4 regions of the Streptosporangium sp. NPDC049248 genome follow, and region 1 is predicted to be linked to each of the others. Evidence: riboswitches for the same ligand, from Rfam matches in the RefSeq annotation. Region 1 holds a riboswitch; each other region holds the start of a gene.
What was found. A riboswitch is a leader RNA that binds a small molecule or an ion and turns the genes downstream of it on or off. The one in region 1 is predicted to bind cobalamin.
Positions count from the first base shown of each region.

Region 1 (6,978 bases):
CGCCGTGCTGGTCGGCGTCCGCCCCGATCCCCGGCCGCCGAGCGAGATGGTCTTCTCCTTCCTGCTCGCCGTCCTGATCACCTCGACCGTCGGCCTGTTCATCCAGACCATCTCGGAGCAGAGCCGGCAGCGCCAGGAAATGATCGCGCAGCTGAAGGCCGCCGGCACCGAACTGGTCGAGCTGGCGGAGGAGAAGGCGAGACTGCAGGCGCAACTGCTGACCAGCGCCCGCGAGGCGGGCGTGCTCGGCGAGCGCCAGCGGATGGCCAGGGAGATCCACGACACGATCGCCCAAGGGCTGACCGCCATCCTCACCCAGCTCGAAGTCGCCGAGAACGTCATTGAGAACGTGCCTGCCGCCCGCTCCAGACTGAACACCGTACGCACGCTGGCCAGGGACAGTCTCAACGAGGCCCGCCGGTCGGTTCTGGCGATGCGCCCTGCTCCGCTGGAGGAGGCCCAGCTCTCGGCCGCCCTCGAGGACGTCGCGGCCACCTGGTCACAGACGACCGGCATGCCGGTTCCGGTGTCGGTCACCGGCGAGGCCAGACCGCTGCACGCCGAAGTGGAGACGACCCTGCTGCGAGTGGCTCAGGAGGCGCTGGCCAACGTCGGCAAGCACGCCTCTGCCAGCAGGGTCGCCGTTACCCTGTCCTACATGGAGGATGTGGTGGTGCTCGACGTGCGCGACGACGGATCCGGGTTCGACCCCCAGACGGTGAACCTGTCGGTCGCGGGCGGATTCGGGCTCATCGCGATGCGTCAGCGGGTCACCCGGCTGGCCGGTGACTTCGAGATCGAGACCGCTCCCGGCCAGGGAACGGGCGTCTCCGCCACGGTGCCCGCCATCCCCGCCGACCCCGGAAACGTGTGAGGCATGCCGATTCGTATCATCGTCGTGGACGATCACCCGGTCGTCCGCGACGGGCTACGCGAGATCTTCTCCACCGATGAGGCCTTCGAGGTCGTCGGCGAGGCGGCCGACGGGCCGGAGGCTCTCGCCCTGGCGCGGCTGACCGACCCCGATCTCGTGCTCATGGACCTGCGGATGCCGAAGATGAGCGGCACCGAGCTGATCCGCCGGCTGCGCGAGCAGAAACCGGGCATCAACGTGCTGGTCCTGACCACGTTCGACAACGACGCGGACGTGCTGCCCGCCATCGAGCAGGGCGCCACCGGCTACCTGCTCAAGGACACCCCGCGTGTCGAGCTGCTCCGCGCCGCGCAGGCGGCCGCCCGCGGCGAGACGGTGCTGTCCCCCGCCGTGGCCGGGCTGCTCACGCGGAAGGTACGCGCCCCCGAGCGGCAGACGCTGAGCCGGCGGGAGCTCGAAGTGCTCGGGCTGATCGCCCGCGGCGCCACCAATCGCGAGGTCGCCGCGAAGCTGTTCATCACCGAGGCGACGGTCAAGACACACCTGCTGCACATCTTCGCCAAACTCGGGGTGAAGGACCGGGCCGCCGCGGTGGCGGCGGCCTACGAGACCGGGCTGCTCAAGCGGGCTTCAGAGACCTGATCAAGGGCGCCCGGTGCGCCGGTCCTGAGTACCGGTGTCACCATGTGAGCCGTGTCCTGCTGCAGGCGGCCCGCGCGGTGCGTTCCGCCGGAGAGATGGGGGACACCAGACTGGAGCGGCGTCCGCGGTGCCGTGACAGATCACCCCACATTGACGGCCCGCTCTAAAAAAGGTTACATTGCGGACGATTTCGCGGTGGTCCGAGGGAAGTCCGGTGAGAAGCCGGTGCGGTCGCGCCACTGTATCCGGAACGTGAGTTCCGGGAGCCAGGTTACTTGGCCGCCGCGTCCTCACATGTCGGGACGCGTCATCCCCAAGGAGGCTACTCATGCGTGAGCTGTCCGTTTCTCAGCCCGTTCCCCTTTCCCACCTGGCCCGCTGGCTCGTGGCGGTTCCGCTGCTCCTGCTGGTGGCCTACCTGGTCACCTTCGACCAGGGGGTGGTGTCGCAGGCGGGCGACTATCTGCACGAACTCATGCACGACGGGCGCCACCTGCTCGGCGTTCCCTGCCACTAGACGCGCGCCGTGATACGTACCCTGCTGCTCCGCGGCCTGCTCGTCGGGCTGGTCGCCGGGCTGATCGCCGCCGCGTTCGCCTACCTGCTGGGCGAGCCGAACATCGACCAGGCCATCGCGCTCGAAGAGGCCGCCTCCCACGCCCAGAGCGAGGCCGGGCACTCCCACGGGGAGGAGGCACTGGTCAGCCGGTCCGGCCAGCGGGCCGGGCTCTTCCTCGCCCTGGCCCTGTACGGCATGTCCGTGGGGGGTGTCTTCTCCCTCGTCTTCGCCGGGCTGCGCGGCCGGATCGGCCCCCGCTCCGACGCGGTGCTGGCCGCGACGATGGCCGCCACGGCGTTCGTCGCGCTCGTGCTGGTGCCGTTCGTCAAGTACCCGGCCAACCCGCCCGCCGTCGGTGACCCGGACACCATCGGCAGCCGGACCGTGCTCTACCTGGTCCTGGTCGCCATCGGCCTGCTGTCCGTGGCGGTGGGCGTGGCCTGCGCCCGCAAGGTGCCGGCCAGGCCCTGGCTCGCCGGCGTGGCCGGTTTCCTGGTCCCCGTGATCGTCACCCTGCTCGTGCTGCCGACGGTCAACGAGGTGCCCGACGGCTTCCCCGCCCAGCTGCTGTGGGACTTCCGCGTCTCCTCCCTCGGCACCCAACTCGTGCTCTGGTCGGCCATCGGCGTCCTGTACGGCATCGCCGTGCAGCGCGTCGTTCGCCGTGACGCGCTCGCGGCGGCCCCGAACTGAATATTCGGCGGGCCGGACACGTCAACAGGATCTCGCAGAAAGAAACCTCGTGATCGGTGCCTATCCGTTCAGCGCCGTCGTCGGCCTCGACGACCTCAAGCTCGCGCTGATCCTCAACGCGGTCTCGCCACGGGTGGGCGGTGTGCTGGTCCGGGGGGAGAAGGGGACCGCCAAGTCCACGATCGTCCGCGCGCTCGCCGCACAGCTCCCCGGGGTCAAGGTGATCGCCGGCTGCCGCTTCTCCTGCGACCCGGCCGAACCGGATCCGGCCTGCCCCGACGGCCCGCACGGTACGGGCGAGAGCGGTCAGGAGCGTCCGGCCGCGCTGGTGGAGTTGCCCGTCGGCGCGTCGGAGGACCGGCTGGTCGGCGCGCTCGACATCGAGCGCGCGCTCACCGAGGGGGTCCGGGCGTTCGAGCCTGGCCTGCTCGCCGCCGCGCATCGAGGTGTCCTCTACGTCGACGAGGTCAACCTGCTGCACGACCACCTGGTGGACCTGCTGCTCGACGCCGCCGCGCTCGGCACCTGCTTCGTCGAGCGCGAATCGGTCTCGGTACGGCACGCGGCGCGGTTCCTGCTGGTCGGCACGATGAACCCGGAGGAGGGCGAGCTGCGGCCACAGCTCCTGGACCGTTTCGGGCTGACCGTCGAGGTGCGGGCGTCCAGGAATCCGGACGAGCGGGCCGAGGTGGTACGGCGCCGGCTGGCCTTCGACGCCGATCCCGCCTCCTTCGCCGCCGGGTGGGCGGAACAGGAGGCGGCCCTGGCGCGGCGGATCGCCGAGGCCAGGGAGCGGGTCACCAAGGTCGTGCTGCCGGACGCCCGGCTGCGCCAGATCGCGGCGGTGTGCGCCGCCTTCGAGGTGGACGGGCTCCGGGCCGATCTGGTCACGGCCAATGCGGCCGTCGCGCACGCGGCCTGGCGCGGCGGCGCCGAGGTCACGGCCGAGGACGTGCGCGCGGCGGCCCGTCTCTCGCTGCCGCACCGCCGCCGCCGGGACCCGTTCGACGCGCCGGGCCTCGACGAGTCACGGCTCGACGACCTGCTGGCGGAACACGGCGGCGACGAGCCGGACGGTCCGGACGGCGGCCCGGACGGCGGCCCGGGCCGCGGTCCGGGCGGCTCCGGCGGTCCGGGTGATTCGGACGGTCCCGAGGGATCCGCGGACTCCGGGGACGCTCCGGAGAGCGGCTCCGCGGAAGGTTCCGTGCGCGCCGGTTCCGATGAGGGGGACTCGCACGACGACGGGGCCGGCGCCTCCGCTGCTCCAGGTGCCTCCGACGGGAACGGCACCCCGCCGGATCTTCCCGCCGCGGAACCGTACCGGGTGCGCCCCTTCCAGGTCCCCGGGCTGGGCGACGGCGCCTCGGGCCGGCGGTCACGGGCCCGGACCCCCAACGGGCGGACCACCGGATCGCGGGTTCCCGCCGGGCGGCTCCAGCGGCCGCACCTGCCGGCGACGCTCCGCGCCGCCGCGCCGTACCAGCGCGAGCGCGGCCGCAGTGGCCCCGGCCTGCTGGTACGTGACACCGACCTGCGCGAGGCCGTCCGCGAGGGCAAGGAGGGCAACCTGGTGCTCTTCGTGGTGGACGCGAGCGGTTCCATGGCGGCCCGGCAGCGGATGCGCGAGGTCAAGGCGGCCGTGCTCAGCCTGCTGCTCGACGCCTACCAGCGGCGGGACAAGGTCGGGCTGATCACCTTCAGGGGATCCACGGCGGAGTTGGTGCTGCCCCCGACCTCCTCGGTCGAGGTAGGCGCGGCGCGGCTGCGGGAGCTGCCGACCGGCGGTCGCACCCCGCTGGCCGCCGGGCTGCGCCGGGCCGCCGAGGTGCTCAGGGTGGAACGGCTGCGCGACCCGGCCAGAAGGCCGCTGCTCGTGGTGGTCACCGACGGCCGGGCCACCTCGGGGTCCGACGTGGCGGCCTCCGCCGCGCTGCTCGCCGGTACGGCGGCGGTCGTGGTCGACTGCGAGAGCGGTCCGGTACGGCTCGGTCTGGCCCTCGACCTGGCGGCCAGACTGGGCGCGCCCGTCGTACGGCTCGACGCGCCGGCGGCGGGCGGTGGGCTCGGCGGGCTCGGCGGGCTCGTCCGCGACCACAGGACCGACTACCGGAAGGCGGTCTGAGATGCCGCGGGGCAAGCCGGACACGGTGCCCGAGGACGGGCTCACCACGCGCCAGCGCCGCAACCGGCCGCTGCTGATCGTGCACACCGGGCCGGGTAAGGGGAAGTCCACCGCCGCCTTCGGGATGGCGCTGCGCGCGTGGAACCAGGGCTGGCCGGTCGGGGTGTTCCAGTTCGTCAAGTCGGCGAAGTGGCGCATCGGCGAGGAACGGGCGCTCGTGCTGCTCGGCGAGTCCGTCGAGGGCGGCAGCGTGACCTGGCACAAGATGGGCGAGGGCTGGTCGTGGATCCAGCGGCCGGGCAGCGAGGAGGACCACGCCGCCGACGCCCGCGAGGGCTGGGAGCAGATCAGGCGCGACCTGGCCGCGGAGACCTACCGCTTCTACGTGCTCGACGAGTTCACCTACCCGCTGAAATGGGGCTGGCTGGACGTGGACGACGTGGTCGCCACCCTGGCCGCGCGACCGGGCAACCAGCACGTCGTGATCACCGGCAGGGACGCCGACCCGAGGCTGGTCGAGGTCGCCGACCTGGTGACCGAGATGGGCAAGGTCAGGCACCCGATGGACGCCGGGCAGAAGGGCCAGAAGGGCATCGAATGGTAGTGCCGCGACTGGTGATCGCCGCGCCGTCCTCGGGCAGCGGGAAGACCACCGTCGCGACCGGCCTGATGGCGGCGCTGCGCGCGCGGGGCCTGCGCGTATCCCCGCACAAGGTGGGACCCGACTACATCGACCCCGGCTACCACGCACTCGCCACCGGACGCCCCGGCCGCAACCTCGACCCCTGGCTGACCGGTGAGGACCGGGTCGCGCCGCTCCTCCTGCACGGCGCGCGGGACGCCGACATCGCGGTGGTCGAGGGGGTCATGGGCCTGTACGACGGCGCCGGGAGCGGGGACTTCGCCTCCACCGCGCACGTCGCCAGGCTGATCGGTGCGCCGGTGGTCCTCGTGGTGGACGCCGCGCGGCAGGGCAGGTCGGTGGCCGCGCTGGTGCAGGGCTTCGTCTCCTTCGACACCCGGGTCCGGCTGGCCGGGGTGATCCTCAACCGGGTCGGCTCGCCGCGGCACGAGGAGATCTGCCGCGCCGCGCTGGACGAGAGCGGCATCTCGGTACTGGGCGTGATCCCGCGGGTGGACGGGGTGGCGACCCCCTCCCGCCATCTCGGGCTGATCCCGGCGGCCGAGCGCAGCGGGGACGCGGTGGCGGCGGTGGAGCGGATGGGCGCCCTGGTCGCCGGCTCCTGCGACCTCGAAGGACTGGTGGCCCTGGCACGCTCGGCGCCACCGCTGCCCGCGCGCCCCTGGACCCCGTTCCTCTTCCCGGCGGTGACCGGGGCCGGCAGGCGGCCGGTGGTGGCCGTGGCGGGCGGGGCGGCGTTCACCTTCGGGTACGCCGAGCAGGTCGAACTGCTCGCGGCGGCGGGGGCCGAAGTGGTGACCTTCGACCCGCTCAGGGACGAATGCCTCCCCGACAACACCGGGGCGGTCGTCATCGGCGGCGGCTTCCCCGAGATGTACGCGGCGGAGCTGTCCGCCAACGAGCCGCTTCGCCGCCGGGTGGCCGCCTTCGACGGCCCGATCGTCGCCGAGTGCGCCGGGCTGCTCTACCTGGCGCGCGAGCTGGACGGCCATCCCATGTGCGGAAGGCTCGACATCACCGCGACGATGACCGGCGGGCTCACGCTGGGCTACCGCGACGCGGTGGCGACCGCCAAGTCCGTGCTCACCCGCGAGGGCGAGCGCTACCGGGGCCACGAGTTCCACCGCACGGCCACCGATCCCGGGCACGCGACGCCGCCGCTGTTCCGCTGGAGGGGCGCGGCCGACGGTTTCGCCGAGCCCCTGCTGGCCGCCTCCTACCTGCACCTGCACTGGGCCGGCAGCCCCGAGCTGGCCGAACGCCTGGTCGCGGCCATCGGCTGACCCGCCCCCACCCCGGGGCGGGTCAGCGGTCCTCCAGGTCGCCCTCGACGGTGAGGTACGCCTCCCGCAGGGCCGCCATGATCTCGGGGTCGGGGTGCTCCCACATCTTCCGGTCGGCCGCCTCGAGCAGCCGCTCGGCGATGCCGTGCAGCGCCCACG
Region 1 is NZ_JBFAQY010000005.1:331,437-338,414, forward strand. Features, by position in the region: gene AB0K21_RS13135 (sensor histidine kinase) at 1-874, shown strand, start outside; gene AB0K21_RS13140 (response regulator transcription factor) at 878-1,516, shown strand; cobalamin riboswitch at 1,682-1,814, shown strand; gene AB0K21_RS13145 (CbtB domain-containing protein) at 1,845-2,033, shown strand; gene AB0K21_RS13150 (CbtA family protein) at 2,043-2,768, shown strand; gene AB0K21_RS13155 (putative cobaltochelatase) at 2,818-4,893, shown strand; gene cobO (cob(I)yrinic acid a,c-diamide adenosyltransferase) at 4,895-5,497, shown strand; gene AB0K21_RS13165 (cobyrinate a,c-diamide synthase) at 5,491-6,819, shown strand; gene cobN (cobaltochelatase subunit CobN) at 6,842-6,978, opposite strand, start outside.

Region 2 (6,978 bases), on a different contig from region 1:
ACCAGGGTGAAGGACGCGTTGCTGGCGACGATCAGCCTCCACACCTCGATGTGGGAGAGTGCCACCGCGATCTCTTGCGGCGTCATGGTAATCCGCGTCGCCCAGGTGGCGTCGTTGACGTCGAGCCTGGGATGCGGATCGACAAGGAGTTGCTCGGCCAACGTGTAGGTCGGCTCGAGGAGGGTCGCCGGGGGCGGGCCTTCGAGATAGCGGGCATCGATCGCCGAGAACCGTCTCGTGATCGTGCTGAGCGAGCGGCCTTCCATATCCTTCAGCCGTCCGAGTTCACGGTTCAGCGTGTTCCAGCGTTCCTGGGCGCGATCGAGGTTGATGACATAGATGCGTTCGATCGCCGTGTCGTCACCGTTTGCTGAGAACGCGGTTGACCGTCGCCGAGCGAGAATTCGTCTGGTCCGGTAGAGGGCATGGGCGCGCAATGTGGAACGCAGGCCGGAAAGGGAGGTGATGTTCATGCTAGGGAGAAGTCGCCAGTCGTCGTTCAGGGAGGAAGTGAGGCGATGTCGGCCAGGAAGGCCTGGTTTGGAGTTGCGAGTAGGGACCTCATCTGCCTTGGCGCCACAAGCGCCAGTTCCGCTCGTCGTTGCGGTAACTGAGCGGCCACCGGCTCGCGGCAATGGTGTCCCATGTACAGAGGATTTCGACGTCGATCGGTTGCCCGAGTCGTTCCCGCGAGAGGGCGTAGCGGGCAAGCGCCACCGTGAGGTTGCCCGGTCCCGTCATCGCCTGGATGTCGATTGGCCCGCCGGGATGACCGAGGATCGCCGCCGTGCTTGCCTCGAGTGCCGCCAGGACGACCGGATGGTGGTCCGGTGCGATGATCGGGGTGTTGTTGACGTAGTGGATCCATGCGTCGGAGTCGCTGTCGTTCGACATCGCGTTGAGTGGGTCAACCATGGCATCGGTCGCGCTGTCGTAGCAGAGTGCCTGGAGGCGCAGCCGAGAGTCCCGGAAGAGCGGTGTCCAGTCGGCGCCTTGGTAAGCGTCATCCGCATCGATGTAGAAGCCGCCGCTGTCGGCCAGATAACACAGTCGGAAGTAATCGCTGCGCATAGCCGGGTGCGGGCAGGCATCGAAGGCCGCCACGTGCGCGTCGTCGTACGTGGCCTCGATGAACGAGCGCGCCGACTCGTCGCCGTACACATCCCGGCGAAACCCCTGGCCCTCCAGCGCCGTCCAGCTCGCCATGCACTCCAACACGTCGGCTGGGATCCTCGCGGGATCGTCCCAGAACTGAACGATCACACGGGGAACGGGAGCGGTCAGAGTCGATTCGGAAGGATTTGAAAGCGTACGCGTCAGGTGCCGAAGGTACCGGGACCTGCGGACGTGGTCATCGACGATGTTCTCCACATCGGCGTCGTGATCGAGGGCCGCTCCTGGTCGAACGTCGTGGTCATGCGGGCCATGTGACGCGGGTAGAGTCATCGGCGCCCTTCTCAAGCGGCGTTGTCCTGGGCCGATTCGAGGCCCCGTACAGCGGTTCCTGGAGTGTTTCAGGGGTTATGGGCCGCGTCGCCAGAGTCTAGGCCACTTACGAGCGGCCGGAACATTGTCCGTGACTTGGTGGTAGAGGTCGACCTGGAACCCGCTGATGAGACAACGGCACCGCCTTCTCTGCGTGGCGATGAGCGGCGGTGAGCCGCGCCAGTTGGCATCACGGGGGAGAGACAGCCGACGGCCAGGTCGTTAAGCTTTCGGATGTGGATGGTTCGCCCGTCTTCTCCGGAAGGCGGGCGTCGTAAGAGGGAACCCGGTGGGAATCCGGGACTGCCCCGCAGCGGTGAGCGGGAACGACCGCCGTCACAAGCACTGGGCTCATGCCTGGGAAGCGACGGCCAGTAGGTCATGCCTCAGGCATGGTGCCCGCGAGTCCGAAGACCTGCCTCCGCCCGCGCGCCGCTCGGCGCGCGGTGGTCCGCGGCCTCGTGGGAGGGCTTGGGACGCGCTCGCCGGGGTCCGCTCCGCGTTGCGCTTCTTTCTCCTGCCCGGCCGCATGCTGGCAAGACGAGGGAAGTTGCCATGAGGACGACCGTTCTGGGCTACCCGCGCATCGGTGCGCATCGGGAGCTCAAATTCGCCACCGAGGATTTCTGGGCCGGAAAGATCGGCGCCGACGAGCTGGAGGCGGCCGCCGCGTCGCTGCGCGGCTCGGTCTGGACCGAACTGCGCGACGCGGGTCTCGACACGATCCCGTCGAACACGTTCTCGTTCTACGACCAGGTGCTCGACACCACGGTAATGGTCGACGCCGTGCCCGCGCGATACCGGGAGCTCACCGGGCTCGACCGGTACTTCGCCATGGCGCGAGGCACCGCCGAACTCCCGCCGCTGGAGATGACCAAGTGGTTCGACACCAACTACCACTACATCGTCCCCGAACTGGCGCTGGACGCCCGGTTCCAGCTGGCCGACGGCTCGGCCGCCAAGCCCGTGGCCGAGTATCTGGAGGCCAAAAGGCTGGGGATCGAGACGCGGCCCGTACTCGTCGGCCCGCTCACGTATCTGCTGCTGGCCAAGCCCGCGCCGAACTCGCCCGAGGGATTCACCCCGCTCGACCTGCTGGACTCCCTGGTGGAAACCTACGCCGAGCTGCTGGAACGGCTGGCGGGTGCGGGCGCGCGGTGGGTGCAGTTCGACGAGCCGGTCCTGGCCCGCGACCTCGGGGCCCGGGAGATCGACGCGTTCGGGCGGGCCTACCGGCGGCTGGGCAACCTGCCCAGCCGTCCGAAGATCCTGCTCGTCACGTACTTCGGCGAGGTCGCCGCGCAGGCGCTGCGGGTGATCGCCTCCACCGAGGTCGAGGCGGTCGGGCTCGACCTCGTCGCCGGGCCCGGCAACCTGAACGCGGTGGCCTCGGCCGGCGGACTGGTCCGCAAGACCGTGGTCGCCGGCGTGGTCGACGGCAGGAACGTGTGGCGTGCCGACCTGGCGCGGGTGAAGGCGACGTACGCGGTCCTGCTCGGGTTCGCCGACACGGTGGAGCTGAGCAGTTCCTGCTCGCTGTTGCACGTCCCGGTCGACCTCGACAGCGAGACGGCACTGGACCCGGCGGTCCGGGCGCGGCTGGCGTTCGCCCGGCAGAAGGTCGCCGAGCTGGTCGATCTGGCCGCCGGCCTGCGGTCGGAGGATCCGTCGGTGGTGAAACCGCCCGCCGTACCGGCCGATCCCGACGTCCGGGCCGGGCTGGAGACCCTCGGCGACGCGCGGCGGGCCGATCGGGCGGTCCGGTTCGCGGCACAGCGTGCCAAGCTGGGGCTGCCCGAGCTGGCCACGACGACGATCGGCTCGTTCCCGCAGACCGCGGAGATCCGCAAGGCCCGCGCCGACCACCGGGCGGGACGGATCGACGAGAATGCCTATGTCGAGGCGATGCGCGCCGAGATCGCCCGTGTGATCACGCTTCAGGAGGAGCTTGGACTGGACGTGCTCGTCCATGGCGAGCCCGAGCGCAACGACATGGTCCAGTACTTCGCCGAGCAACTCGATGGCTACGCCGCCACCGACCACGGCTGGGTCCAGTCGTACGGCTCCCGCTGTGTGCGCCCGCCGATCCTGCACGGCGACGTCTCCCGCCCTGAGCCGATGACGGTGGGGTGGAGCGCCTACGCCCAGTCCCTCACGCCCAAGCCGGTCAAGGGCATGCTCACCGGGCCGGTGACGATGCTGGCCTGGTCCTTCGTCCGCGACGATCAGCCCCTGGCGCAGACCGCCCGCCAGGTCGCCCTCGCGCTCCGGGACGAGATCACCGACCTGGAGGCCGCCGGGATCGGCATCGTCCAGGTGGATGAGCCGGCGCTGCGCGAGCTCCTGCCGCTTCGCAAGGCCGACCAGGAGGGCTATCTGGCCTGGGCGGTCGCCGCGTTCCGGCTGGCCACCTCCGGCGCCGCCGACTCCACCCAGATCCACACCCACATGTGTTATTCGGAGTTCGGCGAGATCATCAGCCCGATCGCCGACCTGGACGCCGACGTCACCAGCGTCGAGGCCGCCCGCTCCCACATGGAGCTGGTGCCCTACCTGACCGAGGTCGGCTACGCCAACGGCATCGGTCCCGGCGTCTACGACATCCACTCGCCGTGTGTCCCGACCGCCGAGGAGATCGAGGACAACCTGCGCGACGCCCTCCAGGCCGTCCCGGCCGACCGTCTGTGGGTCAACCCCGACTGCGGGCTGAAGACCCGCGGTTACCCGGAGACGCGAGCCGCCCTGGCCAACATGGTCGCCGCCGCCCGGGCGGTCCGGGCGGCCATCTGACCGGTACAGCCTCCCGGCCCGAAGTGCTGCTTTGGGCCGGCGTTCCGGTCAAGGTCATCCTGGACGGTCGCGGAGGTGAAAGCGCGGGCCGCACCCAAGCAGGCAGCTCGCCGGCAACGAGGCCGCCCTGGATCTCCTAGCCCGGAAGCTGGGCTCATCACGGTGAGTGCTCGGGGGGCGTCGCCGTCATCGGACGCGAACGCTCAGCCGGTGTCAGCACTCCGTTCAACGGCGGCCGGTTACTGCCGATAGAGGTCCAGCGGGAGCCGTCCGGGGTGTCCGCGACCAGCACGCCGCCGCGCAGCAGTGCCGCGCGCAGCGCGTCCGCGACGTCGTAGCGTCCCTGGCGGCGCAACTCACCGCGCAGCGCGAGCACGGACTCGACCAGGGAAGCGACCAGATCCCCCGGAGTCGGGGCGCATGCTCGGGTGCCCAGCTTCGCGATCAGCAGTCGCAGGCTCTCCCTGGCGTGCTCGGCCCCACCCTCGTCCTCCTCGGTGTCGGCGCCCCAGCGGGCGATCTCGGCCTCCAGATCGAGTACGGCCCGGACTGTGTCGGCGCCGTCGCGCCGGGCTAGCGCGACGGCGAACCGCTCCTCACAGGAGCGGGTCGCCTCTCCCAGACTGACCTGGCGGGGCGCCGACGAGATGACCGGCGGCGGAGCGTCGCTCACCGTCATCTCACCGCGGGTCAGACGACGAATCTCCTCCAGGTTTGTGCTCGTACCCGCGGGCAGTACGGCCTGGGAGCCGGGCCGACGGATCGTCACGCGGCCCCGGCCGGCCACCAATGCCTCCTCGGTGTTCAGGTCGACGACCAGCGCGGTGTGCTCGTCGATCCCCAGGACGGCGGCGCCCGGCGGCAGTTCGGGTTCCATCCGGGCCAGCCGCCGCTCGCCGAGGTAGCAGTAGCGGGTGTCGTGGGTGCCGCCCTCGGTGTTGTCGTAGTGCGGGACGACCGCCACCTTGAGGCCGAGGGCGCCCAGCAGGTCCAAGCCCGGCCGCCAGTGGGGGGCGATGCCCACCTTGTAGATCTCATACACCGGCACCGCCGCCACGCCCGCCGTGCAGGCGGCGGCCGAGGCCAGCACCGTCGCCCCCTCCCGCGACCGGAGGCGGGCGCGTAGGTCACCGGCGACGTGCGTCGCCGTCCACCGCTCAAGGGCGAACGTGGGGCTGCCAGGGCCGGAGAACACCCAGTCGGCGCCACCGACCTCGTCGCTCACCTCCACCTCCAGGCTGACACTGCGCGCGAAGTACCCCCGGGCCCGGGTGGAGATGTCAGCGGCGTTCTCCTGGAACGCGTACGGAGTGTCGAGCAGTACCGCCCGCGGCCGGTCATCCAACCGACGGATCACCGAGCGATGGACCTCGACCATCGTCGGGCTCGTCTCGCCCGAGCCCATGAGCACCAGCACCCCAGGTCGTCCCGGCATCGAGTTCCGCCTCTCCGTCGTCCTGCGCCAAGCCACGCACAGGAACGCCTCGGCGGCAATAGCATCTCTGCGACAAACACGTTGTTGCATAATCAGCGCAACAGTGCGGCCGGATGACGGGACATCATGTGAACGAGCAGCTCAGCCACCTCGTACCGGTATCGGTCGAGATCCTGTTGCTGCGGGTCGACCCGGCGGGCGCATGGCACTACCGGCACATCGTGACATCACTGAACAAAGGAGAAAGCCCGGACCAGGCGGTCCGTCGCGTCGGTGGCCTCACCGCCGAGGCGACGTCCACCGTGGTGCACTCCACGAGCTGGCGCTACCAGCCCGAAGGCCAGGTCGTCCTGACCTACGCCGTCTGTCCCGATCCCGCCGCCCACCTGCCAGCGATCGCGCTGACACATTTCCGGCTCGCCAGAGGGGCCACTTCCTCGGCGCCGTCACCCGAGCACCTGCAGATCGAGAACGTGGTCACCCACGCCCTGCGACACCTGGCCTTCCTTATGCTGACCGACCCGGTCGTGGGCGAGGCCCTCACTCGCGACCCGGCCCTGGCCGCCGGCCTCGACGCCCTCCAGCGCGACGCCGCGCCCCTCGGCGTCGCCGGAGAGCTGCGACCCGCGAGAAAGCACTGAGGACGCTCGTGTGAGCGTGCGAGTCCGTTCGCGGGCACGGGAAGGTCGGAGGAGATTCGAAGGAGAAGGCATGGGTGCCGGGCATGGCACGTGAAAACGCCATCACGGCATAGTTCGCAGGTGTGGATACATCACAGAAGGTGCCTGGTCAGTTTGCGGTGTTCTCCTGCTGGTAGGCCTGCAGGACCTGCTTGCGGCGCTTGGCCGGTAGGCGGTCGATGTAGAGGCGGCCCTCCAGATGGTCGCTCTCGTGTTGCAGGCAGCGGGACAGCAGGCCGCTGCCCTCGACGGTGATCGGGGCACCGGTGACGTCGAAGCCATGCACGGTGGCGCGATCGGGCCTGGCGAGGAGGGCTCGTTGGCCAGGCACCGACAGGCAACCCTCTTCCTCTTCGTGCAGCCTGCGGTGTCCCACCTCGGGCATGATCAAGGTTGGATTCACCACGACGCCCTTGCGGAACTCCTTGCTGTCGTCGGGGCAGTCGTAGACGAACACCCGCAGGCCGACGCCGATCTGGTTGGCCGCCAGCCCGACGCCCCGCGCGGCGTACATGCTGGTGAACATGTCCTGTACCAGTCTCGTGAGGTCGGCGTCGAAGACGGTCACCGGCGCGCACGCGCGGTGCA
Region 2 is NZ_JBFAQY010000011.1:36,868-43,845, forward strand. Features, by position in the region: gene AB0K21_RS21185 (family 16 glycosylhydrolase) at 1-473, opposite strand, end outside; gene AB0K21_RS21190 (glycosyltransferase) at 562-1,263, opposite strand; cobalamin riboswitch at 1,710-1,923, shown strand; gene metE (5-methyltetrahydropteroyltriglutamate--homocysteine S-methyltransferase) at 2,041-4,275, shown strand; gene AB0K21_RS21200 (hypothetical protein) at 4,433-5,710, opposite strand; gene AB0K21_RS21205 (hypothetical protein) at 5,824-6,351, shown strand; gene def (peptide deformylase) at 6,500-6,978, opposite strand, start outside.
Region 2: it holds a riboswitch for cobalamin, as region 1 does, so the genes downstream of both, metE (5-methyltetrahydropteroyltriglutamate--homocysteine S-methyltransferase) here and AB0K21_RS13145 (CbtB domain-containing protein) in region 1, are expected to answer to the same signal.

Region 3 (6,978 bases), on a different contig from region 1:
ACATGACGATCAGGCTGGCCATCGGCCGGTCGTCGCGTGTAAGACGGCGTGGCCGGGCCTGGGACGGCAGGAAAACCCGCCGTCCCAGGCCCGGCGCGCGTCAGTGGGCCTCCTAGCCGGTCACCTCGGTCCTGATCTCGCGGGCGGCGGTGACGAGATTGCCCAGGGAGTCTCGCACCTCAGGCCAGCCGCGGGTCTTCAGCCCGCAGTCGGGGTTGACCCACAACCGCTCGGCCGGGATACCGTCGAGCCCCTTACGCAACAGGGACGCGATCTCCCCGGCATCGGGGACGCGCGGGGAGTGGATGTCGTAGACACCCGGGCCGACCTCTCTGGGATACCCCGCCCCGGCCAGCTCGTGGGCCACCTGCATGTGGGAGCGCGCGGCCTCCAGACTGATCACGTCGGCGTCCAGGTCGTCGATGGCGGCCAGGATCTCACCGAACTCGGCGTAGCACATGTGAGTGTGGATCTGGGTGTCGGCCCGCACCCCGCCGGTGGTGAGCCGGAAGGCCTCGCCTGCCCAGGCCAGGTAGCCGGGCCTGTCTGCGGCACGCAGTGGCAGGGTCTCGCGCAGGGCGGGCTCGTCGACCTGGATGACGGTGGTGCCGGCTGCCTCCAGGTCGGTGACCTCATCACGCAGGGCCAGCGCCACCTGGCGGGCGGTTTCGGCCAGGGGCTGGTCGTCGCGGACGAAGGACCAGGCCAGCATGGTAACCGGACCGGTGAGCATGCCCTTGACGGGACGCGTCGTCTGGGACTGGGCGTAGCGGGTCCAGCGCAGGGTCATGGGCTCGGGGCGGGAGACGTCTCCGGCGAGGATCGGCGGCCGCACGTAGCGGGTGCCGTAGGACTGCACCCAGCCATGCTGCGTGGCCAGGTATCCGTTGAGCTGCTCGGCGAAGTACTGGACCATGTCGTTGCGCTCGGGCTCACCGTGCACCAGGACGTCGATGCCCGCCTCCTCCTGGAAGGCCAGGACCGAGCGGATCTCGGCGGCGATCCGCTCGTCGTAGGCGGCGGCGTCGATGCGTCCGGCGCGCAGGTCGGCGCGGGCCGTCCGCAGCTCGGCGGTCTGCGGGAAGGAGCCGATGGTGGTCGTCGGCAGCTGCGGCAGGTTCAGCCGGGCACGCTGGGCGGCGGCCCGCTCGGCGTACGGCTGGGCGCGGCGCGTGTCGGCGGAGGTGACCGCGGCGGCGCGGGCCCGTACGGCGGCGTCGTGGGTGAGCGCCGAGGCCGCCCGTGAGGCGAGATCGGCCCGGTTGGCGGCCAGTTGCCCGGCGATGGCGCCGGTGCCCTCGCTCAGTGCCCTGGCCAGGGTGACGATCTCGGCCGTCTTCTGTCTGGCGAAGGCGAGCCAGCGGCCGACCTGCGGATCCACTCCGTGCTCGAGCGCGACATCCAGCGGGACGTGCAGCAACGAGCAGGAGGCCGCCACGTCCACCCGGTCGGTCAGGCCGAGCAGGGTGGCCAGGGTGGACAACGACCTTTCCAGGTCGTTGATCCACACGTTGCGGCCGTCCACGACGCCCGCGATCAGACGCTTGCCGACAACCCCGCCCACCTTGGCCAGGTCGTTCAGGTTCGCCGCGGCCGAGCCGGTGAAGTCCAGGCCCAGCCCCTCGATCGGCGCCCCGGCCAGAACCGGCAGCGCCTCCCCCAGCCGGTCGAAGTAACTGGCGACCAGAATCTTCGGCCGGTAGGTCAGGGAGCCGAGCTCCCGGTAGGCGCGGGCCGTAGCGTTCAGCACGGCCCGATCGCGGTCCTGCACCAGGGCGGGTTCGTCCAGCTGCACCCACTCGGCGCCCGCCGCGCGCAGGGCGGCGAGTACCTGTATGTAGACCGGCAGCAGCCGATCCATCAGGGTGATCGGGTCGAAGCCGGGGTCCACGCCGGGCGCGGGCTTGGCCAGCAGCAGGTAGGTCACCGGGCCGACCAGCACCGGACGCGGGCTGTGCCCCTGTGTGAGAGCCTCACGCAGCTCGCCGACCTGCTTGGCCGGATCTGCGGTGAAGACGGTGTCGGGCCCCAGTTCCGGCACCAGGTAGTGGTAGTTGGTGTCGAACCACTTGGTCATCTCCAGCGGAGCGACGTCCTGGGTGCCGCGCGCCATGGCGAAGTAGCCGTCCAGGGCGTCGGCCTCGACGGCGGCCCGGTGACGCTCAGGGATGGCGCCGACCATGACGGTGGTGTCCAGCACATGGTCGTACAGCGAGAAGTCGCCGGTGGGGATCTCTCGCACGCCGGCGCCGGTCAGGTGGCGCCAGTTGTCGCGGCGCAGCCGGGCCGCGGTGTCGTTCAGTTCATCGGCGGTGACGCGGCCCGCCCAGTAGCTCTCGATCGCCTTCTTCAGCTCGCGGTCGGGTCCCTGGCGTGGATAGCCGTGGACGGTGGCGATTGATGCGGGGGTGGCGGAAGTCTCAGCCACGAAACTCTCCTTCGCGAGTCATGGAAGGACCCCGGTGCTCTCAGGGGCGCGAAGGAACGGCTGAGCGGCGAGCACCTTGATCTGATGCCCGCTCGTACCGCCGACCCGCCCTCGAGGTCACCGAAGTCACCGCGTGCGTGGTCGCACGCGGGCAGTGGCAGGTCTTCGGACTCGCGGGCACGCCCGGGATTTCGCCCGGGCATCTACTGGCCGTCGCTTCCCCGGTCCGGTACTCGGACCCAGTGCGTTTGACGGCGGTCGTTCCCACTCACCGCTGCGGGGCAGTCCCGGAATTGGCGAGCTCGCGAGCCAAGCAGGCGAGTGTTGCCGCACCGGGTTCCCTCTTACGACGCGCCTGCCTGGCGGGCAGGGCGAACCGACTGCGGGTCCAGCCTAGGCGCATTCGGCTCCCCGGGCGACAGGGGCCGGAATGCGCTCGCGCCGTACGGGCGGGCCGGGGGCCGGGTGATCGTTCTGGGCCTGATGGCGGGTGCCGCACTGGACTTACTAGGACGTCCAACTATATGTTCGTGGACAAGGCCCGCGGTGCAGGGAAGCTGGTGTGAATCCAGCGCGGTCCCGCCACTGTGACCGGGAAGTGCGTCATCGCAACATCGACAGCCACTGGCGAAAGCCGGGAAGGCCGGATGGCGCGCTGATCCGGGAGTCAGGATACCGGCCGCGGGTTGATCCGTGTTGTCCACGAGGATGGAGCGAACACGCATGGCATCGGTACGCGCTCGCGAGCCCGGAAACGTCCCGGCGCCGGAGGATCCTCCGCGCTGACGGCCCTGCCCGGTCAGGTTGCGGCTGAGGCTGGATTCCGTGCCATCGGTGGCTGCCTGGGCGGCGCAACCGGCCCTACGAGAGACGTTGTGCTGCTCGTTCTTCACCTTCACTCTGACCGCCACCGGAGGCCACCTGTTGTTGGAGATCAGTGTGCCCGCCCAGCACGGTGAGGTACTGAATGCCCTGGCCGCCCGCGTCGAGGCTGTGACCGGCCCCACCGGAAGGGACATCGACGATGCTTGACGACCTCGGCACTTCCGTTGGAACGCGTGGTGCCGTACGCCGCGTGGTGTCCCTCGTCCCCTCGCTCACCGAGTCGCTCGCCGAGACCGCCCCGCACCTGCTGGTCGGCGCGACCGACTGGTGCACCCATCCCGCGCCGTTGCCGGTGCGGCGGATCGGCGGCACCAAGAACCCCGACCTGGCCACGATCGCCGCCCTTGAGCCGGACCTGGTGTTGGCCAACGAGGAGGAGAACCGCCTTGTCGACCTAGAGGCGCTGCGGTCGGCCGGGCTGGCGGTGTGGGTGACGAGGATCCGCACACTGGAGGAGGCCTTCGCCTCCCTGCGCCGGACGCTCACGGTGGCCTGCGCTCTTCCCGAGCCGGGCTGGCTCGCCGCCGCGGAACGGGCATGGTCGGCTCCGCCGCTCCCCGGTGTACGGCGGGCGGTGATCCCCATCTGGCGCAAACCCTGGATGGTCCTCGGACGTGACACCTTCGCCGGTGACCTCCTGAGCAGGATCGGTGTCGGCAACCTCTACTCCGGCCACCCGGAGCGCTACCCGAAGGTCGCCCTGCCCGACCTGCTGGCGGCGGGCGCCGACCTCGTCGTCCTGCCTGACGAGCCTTACCGGTTCACCGCCGAGGACGGTCCCGGGTTCTTCCCCGGGACACCGGCCGCGCTGGTCAGCGGCCGGCATCTGACCTGGTACGGCCCGTCCCTGGTGGAGGCACCCGATGTCCTGCGGGCCGCCCTGGGATGAAAGGCGCCCGCATCTCTTGCACGCCGTTCCCGCCACCGTCTCGCCGCCGTCAACCGTCGATGCCGGCCTCCCGGCTGACGACCGGATAAGGAACGTGGGTGCGGCGGTTCTCGTCGATCGACAGCCGTCCCCCGGCCGGGGGACGCGCTCGCTGCACGCAGTCGCGCCGCTCACAGATGCGGCAGCCAAGGCCGATGGGCACGGCGGCTCCCGGGTCGTCGAGCGCGATGCCTTCGGAGTAGACCAGGCGGTGGACGTGGCGCAACTCACAACCGAGGGCGACCGCGAACGCGGCACGCGAAGCCCGATGGCCGTATCCGCTTCTGGAACGCTTCCCTAACACCGGGTAGCACATGACTGAGCCGGTAAATCCTGCACGGACTGCTTCAGAGGGCGTTTCGCAGCCCTTTGGTGACGGCGCCCCGAGTGGAGGGCCCAGAAGCCGGGCACCCCCAGGACCTTTCGTATCCCGAACACCCCGAAACCCACGAAGGAGATACCCGACATGAGCACGCCGATCCCCGTCGACGTCCCCGACGCGTTCGCCGCGGCGTACGGCAAGGACAATGCGTCCGGCCGTGCCTGGATCGCCGAATTGCCCCGACTGGCCGCGGACTTCCTGGACCACTGGACACTGCGGCCGGACGGCCCCGCAGCACACGGCCAGGCCTCGCTCGTGCTGCCGGTGATCCGCGCAGATGGTGCGCCCGCGGTGCTGAAATTCCAGCAGGCAAGCGAAGACAACGTCGGCGCCGCGCTTGGTCTGCGGGCATGGGACGGCAACGGCGTGGTGCGCCTGCTCGACCACGACCCGCACACCGGCACCATGTTGCTGGAACGACTGGACGCAGCCCGGCCGCTGTCGTCGGTGGCTGACGACGATGCCGCCATGCGGATCCTCGCCGAACTGATGGCGCGCCTGGTCGCGGTGCCCGCCCCACCTGGTCTGCGGCGCCTGGCCGACATCGCCGCCGCCATGCTGGACCAGGTTCCACGCGCTGTGTCGGCGTTGCGTGACCCGGCCGAGCAACAACTGGTACGCGCCTGCGCGTCCGCCGTGGCCGAATTGATCGGCGAACCCGGTGACCGCCTGCTGTACTGGGACCTGCACTACGACAACATCCTCGCCGGGCAACGGGAACCATGGCTGGCCATCGACCCCGAACCGCTGGCCGGCGACCCCGGGTTCGACCTGTGGCCGGCGCTGGACAGCCGATGGGAAGAGGCGGTGGTGGCGACCGGCGACGTGACCCGCACGGTCCTCCGCCGCTTCGACCTCCTCACCGAGGTGCTCGGCCTGGACCGGCAGCGGGCGACCGGGTGGACGCTTGGCCGTATCCTGCAGAACGGGTTGTGGGACATCGAGGACGGCAAGACTACGCTGGAACCCGCCCAGGTCGCCCTTGGCATGACTCTGCTGTGCCGTTATGCACCTACTCTGTAGCCCGCTGATGCCCAGGTTCATTGCGCGAATCCGCCCTGACCAGGCTGGCCCGGCCCGTGCACATCACCACGGCCCCGGGCCGCAGTCGGGTCGTGTCAGGTCTCCTGGAAGCACGCTGATCTGCGGGACGCCGGTGCGGGGGTGCAGGGTGACCTCGGCCTCGACCCGGTAGACCGCGGCCAGCAGTGCCGTGGTGAGCACCCGGGCGGGCGGGCCCGCGGCGATCAGGCGGCCGGTGTCCATGACGCAGATCCGGTCGCAGAACGCCGCGGCCAGGTTGAGGTCGTGCAGCGCGACGACGGCGGTCACGCCGAGCCGCCGCACCAACTGGAGGGCATCCAGTTGGTGGCGCAGGTCGAGGTGGTTGGTCGGTTCGTCCAGCACCATCGTCCCTGCTTGTTGCGCCAGGGCGCGGGCGATGAGGACGCGCTGCTTCTCGCCGCCGGACAGCCGGTCGAACGGAGCCTGGGCGAGGTCGGCGACATCCAACTCGCCCAGCGCGTCCAAGACAATGCGCCGGTCATCGGCGTCGTCGCCCTGGAACGCGCGCTTGTGCGGGCTGCGGCCCATCGCGACCACGTCGTACACGGTCAGCTCGAACTCGCCGGGCGTCTCCTGCAGGACGGCGGCCAGCCGCCGGGCCAGCCGCCTGCCGGTCATCCGCCAGACGTCCTCACCGTCCAGCCGCACCTGTCCCGACGTGGGGCGTAGCGCACGGTAGAGGGTGCGCAGCAGGGTGGACTTGCCCGCGCCGTTGGGGCCGACGAGCGCGACGACCTCGCCCGGGGCGACGTCCAAGGACACCTCCCGCACCAGGACCTTGCCGCTGACGACGACGCCGACGTCCTCCACGTGCAGAGCCGCGGGTCTGTCCGCCGGGATCACCGGGCCGCCCTCCGCCGCATGAGCCACAGGAAGAAAGGCCCCCCGGTCAGGGCGGTCAGGATGCCGATCGGAATCTCCTCGGGGGCGATCACAGTGCGGGCGGCGAGGTCGGCGGCGATGAGGAAGGCCGCGCCCAGCAGGGCGACGGCGGGCAGCGCGCGCCGATGGTCGGCGCCGACCAGCAGGCGCACCACATGCGGCAGCATCAGCCCCACGAACCCGATGGAACCGCTGACCGCGACGATCGTGCCGATCATCAGGGCGACCAGCGCGAACAGCGCACCGCGGAAGCGGTGCACGTTCAGTCCCAGGGCGGCGGCGGCCTCCTCCCCGGCCAGCAGCAGGTTGAGCGGGCGGCCAAGACCCAGCAGTACGCCGGTGCCGAGCAGCACCGCCGCCGCGGGGATCCAGACGAGGTCCCAGGTGGTGCCGGCCAGGCCGCCCAGC
Region 3 is NZ_JBFAQY010000011.1:27,715-34,692, reverse strand. Features, by position in the region: gene metE (5-methyltetrahydropteroyltriglutamate--homocysteine S-methyltransferase) at 113-2,428, opposite strand; cobalamin riboswitch at 2,588-2,775, opposite strand; cobalamin riboswitch at 2,956-3,127, shown strand; gene AB0K21_RS21170 (hypothetical protein) at 3,254-3,460, shown strand; gene AB0K21_RS21165 (helical backbone metal receptor) at 3,453-4,202, shown strand; gene AB0K21_RS21160 (short-chain fatty acyl-CoA regulator family protein) at 4,252-4,557, opposite strand; gene AB0K21_RS21155 (aminoglycoside phosphotransferase family protein) at 4,708-5,646, shown strand; gene AB0K21_RS21150 (ABC transporter ATP-binding protein) at 5,710-6,531, opposite strand; gene AB0K21_RS21145 (iron ABC transporter permease) at 6,528-6,978, opposite strand, start outside.
Region 3: it holds a riboswitch for cobalamin, as region 1 does, so the genes downstream of both, metE (5-methyltetrahydropteroyltriglutamate--homocysteine S-methyltransferase) here and AB0K21_RS13145 (CbtB domain-containing protein) in region 1, are expected to answer to the same signal.

Region 4 (6,978 bases), on a different contig from region 1:
CAGGGGCGATCTTCACGATTTCCTGTACGCCCTGCGCCAGCGGCTCCAGCACCTCGGTCAGCACGTTGCGGTGCAGCGGTTCGGCGATCCTGGCGGGGTCGAGGATCTGCCAGCCGGTCAGGCGCTCGGCCCGCAGCGGCAGCGGCCCGCTGGACGCCGCCTGCCAGTGGACTCGCAAGGGGGCCAGGTCCAAGAGCAGGTCGTGCGCTACCGCCGCGCCGATGACGGGTGACCACAGCCGGGCCGCCAGCCCCTGGAACAAGATGGAGGCCGCCACCCGCATCTCGTCGGTCCCCAGGCGTTCGGCGACATCGGTGATTCGCTGCCGCAGGGGCTCAGGGTCGACCAGCAGGTCGATGAGCGGTCGCCAGCCCGCTTCGATCGGGCCGATCCCGACGTCGAAGTAGCCGCTGATCGTGGAGACGTCGGCGATCGCCGCGGACACCGTCGGCGGTGAGGCGGGAAGCAGTCCGGGCCGGGCGACGGTGAGCCGGGAGTGCGCCGTACGCGTCCAGGTGGCCATGTCGGGCAAAGTGGCGAACCAGTGGGTGGTGCCGTCGTAGGCCGCCTCGTAGCCGTCGCCCGTCCATTCCACCGCCAACTCGGCGGGCCCGGCGCCGACCGTATGCCAGCCCTCTCGGGCCAGCGCCCGCTCCAGCAGCGGAGCGTGCAGACCCTCGGCGAGGACACGGACGGTGGCGCCGGTCCCGCTCTGCGGCACGAACATGCCGGAAGCCGCGTCGAAGGTCAGTTCAGCCCCGTCGAAGGAGGCGCCGATCACCTCCCGCAGCGTCAGCTCCTCCGGGGTCCCGGTGTGCAGGCGGCCCGCCGGGTCGATCAGCCACATCCGGTCGGCGACCCGCAGCGCCAGTTCCAGATCATGGGTGGAGACCACGATGACCAGGTTCTTCTCGCGGGCCAGACGGCGCAGCAGGCCCATGAGCGCCACCCGGGAGGTGACGTCGAGGAAGGCGGTCGGCTCATCCAACAAGATCGCCGCCGGTTCCTGGGCCAGGGCGCGGGCGACGAGCACCCGCTGGCGCTCGCCGTCGGACAGCTCGCTCACCGCCCGGTCGGCCAGATGGCCCGCGTTCACAGCGGTCAACGCCCACGTGACGATCTCGTGGTCACCGGGCGACAGCCGTCCGGTGAATCCGGTATGCGGGTGACGGCCCAGCCCGGCCAGTTCGCGGGCGCTCAGCAGCGGCGGCAGATCGCGTTCGGTGAGCACGACGGCCAGGCTCCTGGCCAGGCGGGCGGCGGGCAGGGTCTCGATGCCGACGCCGTCGACGTTTACCTGGCCGCCCAGCGCGGGCTGGAGCCCGGCCATGGTACGAAGCAGCGTGGACTTGCCGGTGCCGTTCGGGCCGATCAGCACGGTCAGCTCGCCCGCCAGGGCCTCGGCGTCCAGGTCGCCGAGCACGCGACGCTCCTGCTGTCCCCGCCGGGCGGGGTATCCGGCGTGCAGTGCGCGCAGTTCCAGGCTCATGCTCACACCGCCAGTCCGGTTCGGGCCGCGCGGCTGCGCAGCAGTACGGCGATCACCACTGGCGCGCCCACGATGGTGGTCACGGCGTTCAGCGGCAGCACGACCCCGCTGCCCGGCGCCTGGGTGGCCACACAGCACGCCAGCGCCACGGCGGCGCCCAGCAGGACGGCCGCGGGCATGAGCACCCGATGGTCGGCGGTGCCCAGCAGCAGCCGGGCCACGTGCGGCACCGCCAGGCCAAGGAAGGCGATCGGCCCGCAGTAGGCGGTCACCGCCCCGGCCAGCACCGAGGAGGTCAGCAGGGTGAGCGTGCGCACCCCCCGGACCTGCACGCCCATCGTGCGCGCGTAGTTCTCGCCCAGTAGCAGCGCGTTGAGCGCTTTGACCCCGGCCAGCGCACCCGCCAGCGCGGCCACGCAGACCGGCACGAACACCCCGAGGTCCCCCCAGGTGGTGCCGGCGAAGCTGCCCAGACCCCACATGATGAACTGCTGGGCCCGCTGCGGGTCGGTGTAGACCAGCAGCAGCGTGATGAGCGAGGTGGCGGCCGACCCCACCATCACGCCGATGATCAGCAACGTCATCACCGACCTGACCCGCCGCGACAGCACCAGCACCAGCACCAGCACCGTGGCCGCACCGGCCGAGGCGGCCACCACCACGCCCGCGCGGCCCAGGCCCGCGATGCCCGCGGTGAACGCGCCGGCCGCGCCGCCCCACCCGATGATCACCAGGGCCACGCCCAGGCTCGCGCCCGAGCTCACCCCCAGGATGTACGGCTCGGCCAGCGGGTTGCGAAACAGGGTCTGCAGTTGCACTCCCGAAACTGACAGGGCTGCTCCGGCCAGGGCCGCGGTGATGGCGCGCGGCAGCCGTACCGTCCAGATGATCTCCTGAACCCCCGGATCCGCGCCGGTGTCACGCACCAGCGCCGCCAGCACCTGGTTCAGCGGGATCAGGGTCGATCCGAGCAGGACCGCCAGCACGAAGGTCAGCGGCACCGTGATCCCCAGAGCGGCCAGGACGACGCTCCGGCGGCGCTGGGCCGCCGCCGGAACGCCTGCGAGGGCCAGAGCCGTCACCTGGTCAGCTGCTGGTAGAAGGTGAAGGCGTGCCCTGGCGCGAGGTCTGGGTGCAAAATCGCGACCAGGTCGGCCAGGATCAGGTCCGGGTGGCCGACGCCGCGCTCGTAGAAGTCGTTGCCGCCCCCAGGCCCGAGCGTCCTGTTCGCCGACCAGACGCTCCCGGACTCGAACGCGCCGAACTTGGCATAGCGCGGGTCGGCCTTCTCCACATCGGCCAGGCTCTTCCACTCGTTCACGGTGGCCAGCCACACCTTGGCGTCCCTGGCCTTGGACAGCACAGCCTCCAGGTCCAAGGTGGTGCTGCCGGGGCCCGGCGTGTCCGCCCACGGGTAGGTGCCGCCCGCGTCCTTGATCAGCCCCGCGACATAGCTGCCGCCGTTGGGCACCGACCACTGCCCCTCGTACATCTGGCCCGGCAGCACGGTGACCGGCGCGGCCGCCTTGGCCTTGGCGGCCAAGGCGGTGTAGTCGGTCTCGACCTTGCCGAACACCTCACCGGCCTTGGCCTCGGTACCGGTCAGCGCGGCCATCACCTTGATCCACTCGGCGCGGCCCAGCGCGGTGGACTCCAGCCATTCCGCGTTGGCCACCACCTTGATCCCGGCCTGGCGCAACGGGCCGTAGGACTTGTCCTCGGTGCCGCCGCTCATCAGCACGTCCGGCTTGGCGGCGATCACCTTCTCGGTGTCGACTTCCTGACCCTTGGCGTACTCGGTGATCTTCCCGGCCTTCACCTGGGCCAGCACCTGGGGGGAAGTGATGTACCCGGCCGACGAAACACCGGTAAGCCGCTCCAGCACGCCCAGGTCGGTGATGAACGGCAGGTGGGTCGTCGAAGCGGAGAACAGCCGCTCGATCGGGGTCTCGACGGTGACCGCCGCGGCCAGCTCGCCGGTGAGCGCGGGAGCCGGGGTACCGCACCGCACCAGCACGTAGGTCTCCGGTTTGGCGCCGGGGGCGGGCTGCTTGACGGTGAGGACCTGATAGTTCTTGGCGTAGGTCAGCGTGAAGTTCGTCGCGTGCTCCACCTTCTGCTTGACCGGGAAGTAGTCCTTGGCGGCGTCGAAGCTCGTGACGCAACGGCCCTCGGCCGAAGGCGGTGCCGCCGAAGCGCTCGGTGAGCCCTGCGACGCGGGGGCGCCACAGGCGGTGGCGGTGAGCAGGACGGCGAGCAGCACGCCGGTGATCGGGCGGGGGATGCCCATAGGTGGTCTCCTGGAAACTGGCCGCGGCCACCGTTCCTCGACGGCTGCCGCGACGGGCGAGAGGCCGGATCACCAGGAGAGTCCTGCACGACGGGCAGGCTGAAGGGCCCTATAGCGGGAGAACCGCATGACGGCCACCATCCTCTCTTGGGGAGATCCGCCCCATTTCGTGAGGAGGCGACAGCGTGAGTCTCCTGGCTCTCGGGTCGATGCTCCTCCCGGCCTTCCCACCCGCACGCGGGCAGTGGCCTGTTCGGGATTCACTCGCCGATCACAGTGGCGGGACCGCACCGGATTCACACCGGTTTCCTCGTTCCGCCGTCGCCTACGCCGACCATGTTCGCACAACCACCATTAACGACAAGCCCCCGACCGGTTCGTTCAGTGATCGTTGCAACGGCGTCCGGGACCGCCGCGCGTGCCGTGCGTGCGGTCCCGGACGGCACGCGATCCGGCTCCACACGCACGGCCGCCATGGGAAACGAGGCGCTCTTCGCATGACCGTCCCGCGTTTCGGGTGAACGGCGGGAGCCGTTCCCACGTATGTCCGGGTATGAGATTCATGCACCCGGCCGCGACGGCCTGAGGCATGATCCGCCGTCCCGGTCTTCTCGGCGAGCCACCCGGCTGACAGGATGTCCTTTGTGACCCCTACGGCGTCGGCGCTGCGCGTGCCACGAGCCATCGTCTTCGCGACGATGTGCCTCGCGGTCTCCGCGGGCGGCCACGCGCTGGCCGGGGGCGGCCTGATCCCGCCGCACCTGGCCGTTCTGGGCGCACTGATCGCCTTCTGCGTGGCGTACGCGCTCAACGGGCGCGAGCGCGGTGTGGAGGTCGTGCTCGGCGCGACCATCGGCGCGCAGATCCTGCTGCATGAGCTGTTCAATCGCGCCGCGCCCGCGCCGCAGGCGATGTCCTCCGCTGAGCACGGCCATTCCGGCCTGGGCATGACGATGATCCATCTCGCGGTGGCGTTGGGCACCGGATGGTGGCTGCACCGGGGCGAGAGCGCCCTGTGGCTGATGATCCGCCTGTACGGCGGGCCGAGGCCGCTGATCCGGCTGTTGTTCGCCGTCCCCGCCGAGGTGGCGCCGCCGGTGTGGCGGGCCGTTCCGGCCGCCGATGTCCGGCCGTACGGCGGCTGGGAAATCCTGCCGGTGCTGCGGCGGCGCGGCCCGCCCGTGCCGCGACACGCCGACTGAAGGACCTGGAGGAAGGGTCCGGAGGGCGGCGTGCCCCCGTGACCAGACGCCCTCCTTTTTTCACTGGAGGCGTTCCTTCCGTTTCGCCGGTCTGTGCCGAGGGCACGGCCGGAGGTCCCTTCTGGAGTCCACGATGGCGTCCCTGCCACGATCCGTCCGCACGACCGTTGTCACCGCCCTGTGTTGCGCCATATTCGTCCTGCTCGGCGCACCCGCCGCGCTCGCCCACGACCGTCTCAAGAGCAGCTCTCCAGCCAAGGATGCCAAGGTCTCCGCCGTCGAACGGATCAAGCTGGAGTTCAGCTCTCAGGTCCGCTTCCCAGCGGTCGCGCTGCGTACGGCGAGCGACACGATCATCGACATCGGCAAAGCGAAGGTCGCAGGTGACACGGTCACCTCCGACGTTTCGGCGCCTCTGGACCCGGGTGACTATGTGATCGCCTGGCGGGTGGTCTCCTCCGACGGTCATCCGATCGAGGGGGAGACTCCCTTCACCGTGACCGCCCCGGCGACACCGTCCGCGAAGGCCGCACCGACCGTCGCGACCACACCGGTGCCGGAGCCGACGGCTTCGGCGTCCGCACCGGTGGTCGCGCAGCCCGTTTCGCCTGGCCCCGCTTCCGCCACCGGCGAGCAGGAGAACGCCGGGAGCCTGCCGGGCTGGATCTGGGTCGCACTCGCCGCGATCGTGGCCATCGGCGCGGGCATCTGGTTGCAGGCCTCTCGCCGAGGCCGTCCCGGCGGCGCGGAGTGATCCGCCGGCCATGCCCGCGCACCTGACGCTACGTCTCGCCCGCGCCGCGGCCTTCGCCGTGGTGTGCCTGGGGCTCGGCGTGCTCGCACACCTGTCCGGCGGGGGCGTCGTCTCCGCGCCGGCGGCGGCGTGCGCCTTGGCGCTGGCGTTCCTGGTGGCGCTGCCCGCGACCGGCGGCGAGCGCGGCCTGGGCGTGATCTGGCCGTTGCTGACAGGCACGCAGGTGGCGTTGCACCTGCTTTTTTCCACGGTTCACCTCATCGCGCCGCTGGCCGAGGTCGGCGGGCACGCGCATTCCGGTTCCGGGCTGGTCCCCGGGCTGGGCATGGTGGTGGCGCACGGCTGGGCGGGAGCGCTGGCCGCGCTGTGGCTGGCTCGTGGCGAGGCCGCGCTCTGGGCGGTGCTGCGCCGCCTCGCCGTCCGGCTGTTCCGGTTGCTGAAGGTCCGGTGTAGCCAGACGGCCGCGCCTGCCCGCCTATCGCGTACGACTTCCCTCGCACCGCCGCTCCTGCGGTCCGCGCTATTGCGGTACGCGCTCAGCGGGCGGGCCCCGCCACTGCCGATCCGCGGCTGAGCCGCTCCCCCTTCACGGGCTGCCCCCCACAGGCGGTCCCGCCTCCTCACGATGCCCTCCCGGGCGGACCCGGTCCGCCCGGCTGCCGCCCTGCCCCTCCCCCCAACCGGAGTACGCCCATGCCCGTCCCCGTCCCCTTGTCCGGTTCCCCGGCGTCCGCCGCCGACCTACGCCTGTCCGCCGTGAGCTGCCGGCACGGCCGGCTCCTCGCGGTGGACGCCGTCGACCTGGCGCTCGCCCCCGGCGAGCATCTGGCCATCACCGGCACCAACGGCTCGGGCAAGAGCACGCTGCTGCGCGCGCTTCTTGGACTGCATCGCGAGGTCTCCGGGGTGATCGAGGTCTCGGGACGGCGGGCGCGCACGCCGGCCGACTGGGCCCGCCGCCGCTCCGAGGTCGCCTGGATCCCGCAGCGCCAAGCGGCCGGACGCTTTCCGCTGCTGGTGCGCGAGCTGCTGGCCAGCGGCGGACACGCCGAGCGGGCGTTCGCCGCGGCCGAGGACCTGGGAGTGGGCGCACTGCTGGAACGCCCGCTGGCCACCCTGTCGGGTGGCCAGTTGCAGCGCGCCTACCTGGCGCGGGCGCTGGGACAGGTCGCGGCCGGGGCGGGGCTGGTGCTGGCCGACGAGCCGACCGCGGCGCTGGACTTCGCCGGTCAGGAGCAGGTCG
Region 4 is NZ_JBFAQY010000011.1:17,723-24,700, reverse strand. Features, by position in the region: gene AB0K21_RS21125 (ATP-binding cassette domain-containing protein) at 1-1,489, opposite strand, end outside; gene AB0K21_RS21120 (iron ABC transporter permease) at 1,492-2,571, opposite strand; gene AB0K21_RS21115 (ABC transporter substrate-binding protein) at 2,568-3,779, opposite strand; cobalamin riboswitch at 3,946-4,127, opposite strand; gene AB0K21_RS21110 (hypothetical protein) at 4,424-4,981, shown strand; gene AB0K21_RS21105 (copper resistance protein CopC) at 5,115-5,735, shown strand; gene AB0K21_RS21100 (MFS transporter) at 5,746-6,309, shown strand; gene AB0K21_RS21095 (ATP-binding cassette domain-containing protein) at 6,429-6,978, shown strand, end outside.
Region 4: it holds a riboswitch for cobalamin, as region 1 does, so the genes downstream of both, AB0K21_RS21115 (ABC transporter substrate-binding protein) here and AB0K21_RS13145 (CbtB domain-containing protein) in region 1, are expected to answer to the same signal.